DNA from 2 places in the Pseudomonas tritici genome. Region 1 is predicted to be linked to the other one. Evidence: predicted binding sites of a transcription regulator. Region 1 holds the regulator's gene; the other holds the start of a gene.

Region 1 (3,414 bases):
CCACGCCGGAAATCGAACCTCTGGAAGAGGGCGGTGTGATTGCCATGGTCGGCCCTGCCGGCATGGGCAAGACCACCACCCTGGCCAAGCTGGCGGCGCGTTATGTGCTCAAGTACGGCGCGCAGAATATCGCGCTGGTGAGCATGGACAGCTACCGTATTGGCGCCCAGGAACAGCTCAAGACCCTGGGCCGAATTCTCAATGTGCCGGTGACCCACGTCGATCCGGGCCAGTCCCTGGCCAACGCCCTCGACCCGTTGCTGCGCAAGCGCGTGGTGCTGATCGATACCGCCGGCCTGCAAGCCAGCGACCCGGCCTTGCGCATGCAGCTGGAAAGCCTCGCCGGGCGTGGCATCAAGTCGAAGAATTACCTGGTGCTTGCAACCACCAGCCAGAAACAGGTTCTTACCGCTGCGTATCATAGTTACAAGCGTTGTGGCCTGGCCGGTTGCATCCTCACCAAGCTCGATGAAACCGCGAGCCTGGGTGAAGTGCTGAGCCTGGCCATCAGTCATGAATTGCCGGTCGCCTACCTGACCGACGGGCCGCGGATTCCGGATGATCTGCATCTGCCGCGCCGTCATCAGTTGGTCAGCCGTGCAGTCAGCGTGCAAATGCAAGAAGAGCCTAGCGAGGAAGCGATGGCCGATATGTTCGCCGACCTTTACCACAGCCCCGCAAAACGGGTGGGTTGAGGTCAGGATGAACACAATGAAATGTATCTACATCGATGGTCTGCAAGCGATTCACGCGGCCAAGCCATGTAGCCTGCGTCTAAGCAAGACAAGGTAAAGAAATAAAATGGGCAGCATGCATCCCGTACAGGTGATCGCGGTGACCGGCGGCAAAGGTGGCGTCGGAAAAACTAACGTGTCAGTGAATTTGTCCCTGGCCCTGGCAGAGCTTGGCCGTCGCGTCATGCTGCTGGATGCTGACCTGGGGCTGGCGAACGTCGACGTTCTGCTGGGGCTGACGCCCAAACACACCCTTGCCGATGTGATCGAGGGCCGCTGCGAGCTGCGCGATGTGCTGCTGCAGGGCCCCGGTGGCATCCGCATCGTGCCGGCCGCCTCTGGCACCCAGAGCATGGTGCACCTGAGCCCAGCGCAGCATGCCGGCCTGATCCAGGCGTTCAGTGATATCGGCGACAACCTCGACGTGCTGGTGATCGACACCGCCGCCGGGATCGGCGAGTCAGTGGTCAGCTTCGTGCGCGCCGCGCAGGAAGTCTTGCTGGTGGTCTGCGATGAACCCACCTCGATCACCGACGCCTACGCCCTGATCAAACTGCTTAACCGCGACTACGGCATGAACCGCTTCCGCGTCCTGGCCAACATGGCCCAGAGCCCGCAGGAAGGGCGCAACCTGTTCGCCAAGTTGACCAAGGTCACGGACCGCTTCCTCGATGTCGCCTTACAATACGTTGGCGCAGTTCCCTACGACGAGTGTGTGCGCAAGGCTGTGCAAAAGCAGCGTGCAGTCTACGAAGCGTTCCCTCGTTCCAAATGCGCATTGGCGTTCAAGGCTATTGCCCAGAAGGTCGATACCTGGCCGTTGCCCGCCAACCCTCGGGGGCATCTGGAGTTTTTCGTCGAGCGATTGGTGCATCAGACGAGCGCAGGACCGGTGCTATGACAGCGAACGGCTACAACGCTTACAAGAAGTCTGCCCGTGACAGCCAGGGCGAGTTGATCGAGCGCTACGCGCCCTTGGTCAAGCGCATTGCCTATCACTTGCTGGCACGCCTGCCCGCCAGCGTCCAGGTCGAAGACTTGATCCAGGCCGGCATGATCGGTTTGCTCGAAGTGTCGACCAAATACGACGCGAGCAAGGGGGCGAGTTTCGAGACGTATGCGGGTATCCGTATCCGTGGCGCGATGCTCGATGAAGTGCGTAAAGGCGACTGGGCGCCGCGTTCGGTACACCGCAATACGCGCATGGTCAGTGACGCAATTCGCGCAATTGAAGCAAAAACCGGTCGCGACGCTAAAGATCACGAAGTTGCGGCCGAACTCCAATTGAGTCTCGACGATTATTACGGGATTTTGAACGATACCTTGGGCAGCCGCTTGTTCAGTTTCGACGACCTGTTGCAGGACGGCGAACACGAAGGGCTGCACGAAGACGGCGCGAGCGCTCATATGGAGCCATCGCGCGACTTGGAAGATGAACGCTTCCAGGGGGCGCTGGCGGAAGCGATTGCCAATTTGCCGGAGCGTGAGCGGCTGGTGTTGGCGCTGTACTACGACGAAGAGCTGAACCTCAAGGAAATCGGTGAGGTCCTGGGGGTCAGTGAATCGCGGGTCAGCCAGTTGCATAGCCAGTGCGCAGCCCGCTTGCGGGGGCGTTTGGGAGAGTGGCGAGCGCGCTGACAGGCAGTGTGGGGGGCACTGCAGACGATACCGCGACGGTGATTGACCTTCGCGGGTTCGACCCGTGGTGGCCCCGGCAGTCCTTTTTGTGTAATGCCTGTTGAATGAAATGGCGCGTCCAGGTGCTGGGCGCGTTTAAGACTGCTTGGAGGTCGAATTGGACAAGAACATGAAAATCCTCATCGTTGATGACTTCTCAACGATGCGGCGGATCATAAAAAACCTGTTGCGTGACCTTGGGTTCACTAACACGGTCGAGGCGGATGACGGCATCACAGCCATTCCGATCCTCAACAGCGGCAGCATCGACTTTCTGGTAACAGACTGGAACATGCCGGGCATGACCGGTATCGACTTGCTGCGCCACGTGCGTGCTGACGAAAAGCTGCGCAGCCTTCCTGTGCTGATGGTGACCGCCGAAGCCAAGCGTGAGCAGATCATCGAAGCCGCCCAAGCCGGGGTTAACGGTTACGTGGTCAAGCCATTCACTGCATTGGCCTTGAAAGAGAAGATCGAAAAAATCTTCGAACGCATCCACGGCTAATGCCATCGCGGGGGAGCTATGGAGCATAAAGAAACGTCACAGGGAGACTTTGAGTCGACCCTGAAAAAGCATGCTCACCAGTTGGTCGAAAGCCTTGAAAAAGGCCAGTTCGGCGACGCGGTGCAGTTGATCCATGAGCTCAACCAGACCCGTGACCGCGGCCTGTATCAGGAAGTGGGCAAGCTCACGCGCGAGCTGCACAGTGCGATCGTCAATTTCCAGATTGACCCGCATATGCCCCAGGCCGAAGAAATTTCGCAAATCACCGATGCCACCGAACGCCTGTCCTACGTGGTCAGGCTGACTGAGGCGGCGGCCAACCGCACCATGGACCTGGTGGAAAATGCCACGCCCCTGGTCAATGGCATGGCCACCGAAGCCCAGGCCCTCAGCGTTGACTGGGGCCGCTTCATGCGTCGCGAAGTCGGGGCTGAAGAGTTTCGTGAGCTGGCGCGTCGGGTCGAAGGGTTCTTGTCACGCAGCGAGCAGGAAAACCGC
Region 2 (3,414 bases), 2.0 Mb from region 1:
CCGACATTGCAAGGATGGTTTGCTCCACCACTTTGCGCCCATCATCGGCCTGCTCACTGGCTCCGCTGGCGTGCTGCGAGGCATCGGCGGCGTTACGCGCGATTTCCTGGGTGGCGGCGCCCAGTTCGTTGATCGCAGCGGCCACGCTGTTGGTGCGCGCGCTTTGCTCGTCGGAACCGATGATAGAGGCATTGGACGAGGCCATCACACGCTGGGACAAGTCGTGCACCTGGCGCGTTGCCGAAGACACTTCCGAAATCGATGCGTGGATGCGTTCTACGAATTGATTGAACGCGCTGCCGACTTCGCCGAACTCGTCCTTGCTGGTGACAGCCAGGCGACGGGTCAGGTCACCTTCGCCCTGCGCAATGTCCTGCATCGCCACCCCCATGGTGGTCAGAGGCCGCAGCAGCACTTGGATGAGCACACTCAGGAGCACGGCAATCGCAACCACGGCGATCAACATGGCAATCAGCGCGGAAGTACGGAACTTACCCAATGCTGCGTAGGCTTTGTCTTTATCAATCGACAGACCGATATACCAATCTGCGCCGGGCAAGCCGCTGATCGGGGTAAATGACAGGATGCGGTCCTGGCCGTTGAGAACGACCTCCTGACTGACCTTCTCGATGCGTAACTGAGTGCCGGGGTAGATGTCTTTGAGGTTTTTCATCACCTGCCCTTGATCAGGACTGACGATGACTTGGCCGTCGCCGCTGACTAGGAACGCATGGCCGATGCCGCCGAAGTCTACCGAGTTGATGATTTTCACCAAGGTCTGCAGGCTCAGGTCACCGCCGACTACGCCGAGCAATTCACCGTTCTTTTTCACCGGCATCGCGATGGTCACGATCTGCCCACCCACTGCGGCCATATACGGTGGTGTAAGCATGGGCTTGTCCGCAGCCACTGCCTGTTTGTACCAAGGGCGCTGACGGGGGTCGTAGCCGTCGGGCATTTTCGCGTCCGGACGTTGCGTAAACACGCCGTTGGTTTGGCCAACATAGGTGAACTGGAAGTTTGAGGTGAACGCCGGTTGATCGACCAGACCAGGGAGGTCGGCAGCACCGCCTTGATGGGCGACGTTTTGCGTGAGGCTTTCGAGCACCAGTATTCGTCCGCTAAGCCAGTTCTGCACACTGCTGGCGGTGAGCTCACCTGATTGCTCGATGGACGACTCTAGGTTCTGCTTGATGGTACTGCGCTGCAGGTAGTCGTTGTAGAGGGTAAATAACGCGAAGGCCAGAACCACAACGCCTGACGCGGCCAACAGAATTTTATGACTGAACTTGAGATTCATTTCATCGACTTCTTTTGCCAAAGGGGGGTTAGCGTGCCGAGTGGAACATTCCATGTAACGTTATAGGCGGACTCTTGGGCCGCTCTATTTCGGTGCACGCATGGCTCGTCAGGCTTTCGGCCAAGCCGAGGCAAAACTTAGGAAAATGTAAGACGGATCGCCATTTTTCGTAGGAAACCGACCGGTGGTTGTCGTACGAGGATTGGATAACGAACGCTTTGAGCGCTTAGGCACCTTGGTCTAGGTCCTGCGATAGAAAATGAAACCAACCAATAATGCAGCGAGTTACGGGCTGGATGCCCGGGTGATCAATCAGGTCTGTCAGCAATACAAAATTGCTGATCTAAACGACAAAACCCCTGTCTGCGTTAACAGACAGGGGTTTCGGAATTCAATCTTGACGATGACCTACTCTCACATGGGGAAACCCCACACTACCATCGGCGATGCATCGTTTCACTGCTGAGTTCGGGATGGGATCAGGTGGTTCCAATGCTCTATGGTCGTCAAGAAATTCTGTGTACCAGACCGTTGTGTTAGCAACGTACCAGTGAAATTCATGGACTTCTACATAAACAAAACCCCTGTTCGCGTTAGCAAACAGGGGTTTTGGAATTTAATCTTGACGATGACCTACTCTCACATGGGGAAACCCCACACTACCATCGGCGATGCATCGTTTCACTACTGAGTTCGGGATGGGATCAGGTGGTTCCAATGCTCTATGGTCGTCAAGAAATTCGGGTACTGAGTCGTGACCAGATGGCCTCGCTTCAGCAAATTGGGTATGTGACAGCTTTCGGTGTTTTCGTGAGATCGAACTTTCGGTTCTATCGTCTTCACACACCGCAATCTGATGCTCTTTCGAGTAGTCAAATTGCTTGGGTGTTATATGGTCAAGCCTCACGGGCAATTAGTATTGGTTAGCTCAACGCCTCACAGCGCTTACACACCCAACCTATCAACGTCGTAGTCTTCGACGGCCCTTCAGGGGACTCAAGGTCCCAGTGAGATCTCATCTTGAGGCTAGTTTCCCGCTTAGATGCTTTCAGCGGTTATCTATTCCGAACATAGCTACCCGGCAATGCCACTGGCGTGACAACCGGAACACCAGAGGTTCGTCCACTCCGGTCCTCTCGTACTAGGAGCAGCCCCTCTCAAATCTCAAACGTCCACGGCAGATAGGGACCGAACTGTCTCACGACGTTCTAAACCCAGCTCGCGTACCACTTTAAATGGCGAACAGCCATACCCTTGGGACCGGCTTCAGCCCCAGGATGTGATGAGCCGACATCGAGGTGCCAAACACCGCCGTCGATATGAACTCTTGGGCGGTATCAGCCTGTTATCCCCGGAGTACCTTTTATCCGTTGAGCGATGGCCCTTCCATACAGAACCACCGGATCACTAAGACCTACTTTCGTACCTGCTCGACGTGTCTGTCTCGCAGTCAAGCGCGCTTTTGCCTTTATACTCTACGACCGATTTCCGACCGGTCTGAGCGCACCTTCGTACTCCTCCGTTACTCTTTAGGAGGAGACCGCCCCAGTCAAACTACCCACCATACACTGTCCTCGATCCGGATAACGGACCTGAGTTAGAACCTCAAAGTTGCCAGGGTGGTATTTCAAGGTTGGCTCCACGCAGACTGGCGTCCACGCTTCAAAGCCTCCCACCTATCCTACACAAGCAAATTCAAAGTCCAGTGCAAAGCTATAGTAAAGGTTCACGGGGTCTTTCCGTCTAGCCGCGGATACACTGCATCTTCACAGCGATTTCAATTTCACTGAGTCTCGGGTGGAGACAGCGCCGCCATCGTTACGCCATTCGTGCAGGTCGGAACTTACCCGACAAGGAATTTCGCTACCTTAGGACCGTTATAGTTACGGCCGCCGTTTACCGGGGCTTCGATCAAGAGCTTCGCGTTAGCTAACCCCATCAATTAACCTTCCGGCACCGGGCAGGCGTCACACCCTATACGTCCACTTTCGTGTTTGCAGAGTGCTGTGTTTTTAATAAACAGTCGCAGCGGCCTGGTATCTTCGACCGGCATGAGCTTACGGAGCAAGTCCTTCACCCTCACCGGCGCACCTTCTCCCGAAGTTACGGTGCCA

The links. The regulator FliA, encoded in region 1, starts transcription of late flagellar genes. The targets are predictions, from matches to a motif close to CTAAAGTTTNNNNNNNNNNNGCCGNTAA.
Region 2: a site for FliA is predicted at 1,414-1,441, ahead of HU722_RS01620 (methyl-accepting chemotaxis protein). Genes of this name have one in related genera too.

What each region holds. Positions count from the first base shown of each region.
Region 1 is NZ_CP077084.1:4,587,460-4,590,873, reverse strand. Features, by position in the region: gene flhF (flagellar biosynthesis GTPase FlhF) at 1-695, shown strand, start outside; gene fleN (flagellar synthesis regulator FleN) at 802-1,635, shown strand; gene fliA (RNA polymerase sigma factor FliA) at 1,632-2,372, shown strand; gene HU722_RS20755 (chemotaxis response regulator CheY) at 2,542-2,916, shown strand; gene HU722_RS20750 (protein phosphatase CheZ) at 2,935-3,414, shown strand, end outside.
Region 2 is NZ_CP077084.1:372,276-375,689, reverse strand. Features, by position in the region: gene HU722_RS01620 (methyl-accepting chemotaxis protein) at 1-1,300, opposite strand, end outside; rRNA gene rrf (5S ribosomal RNA) at 1,696-1,811, opposite strand; rRNA gene rrf (5S ribosomal RNA) at 1,921-2,036, opposite strand; rRNA gene HU722_RS01605 (23S ribosomal RNA) at 2,193-3,414, opposite strand, start outside.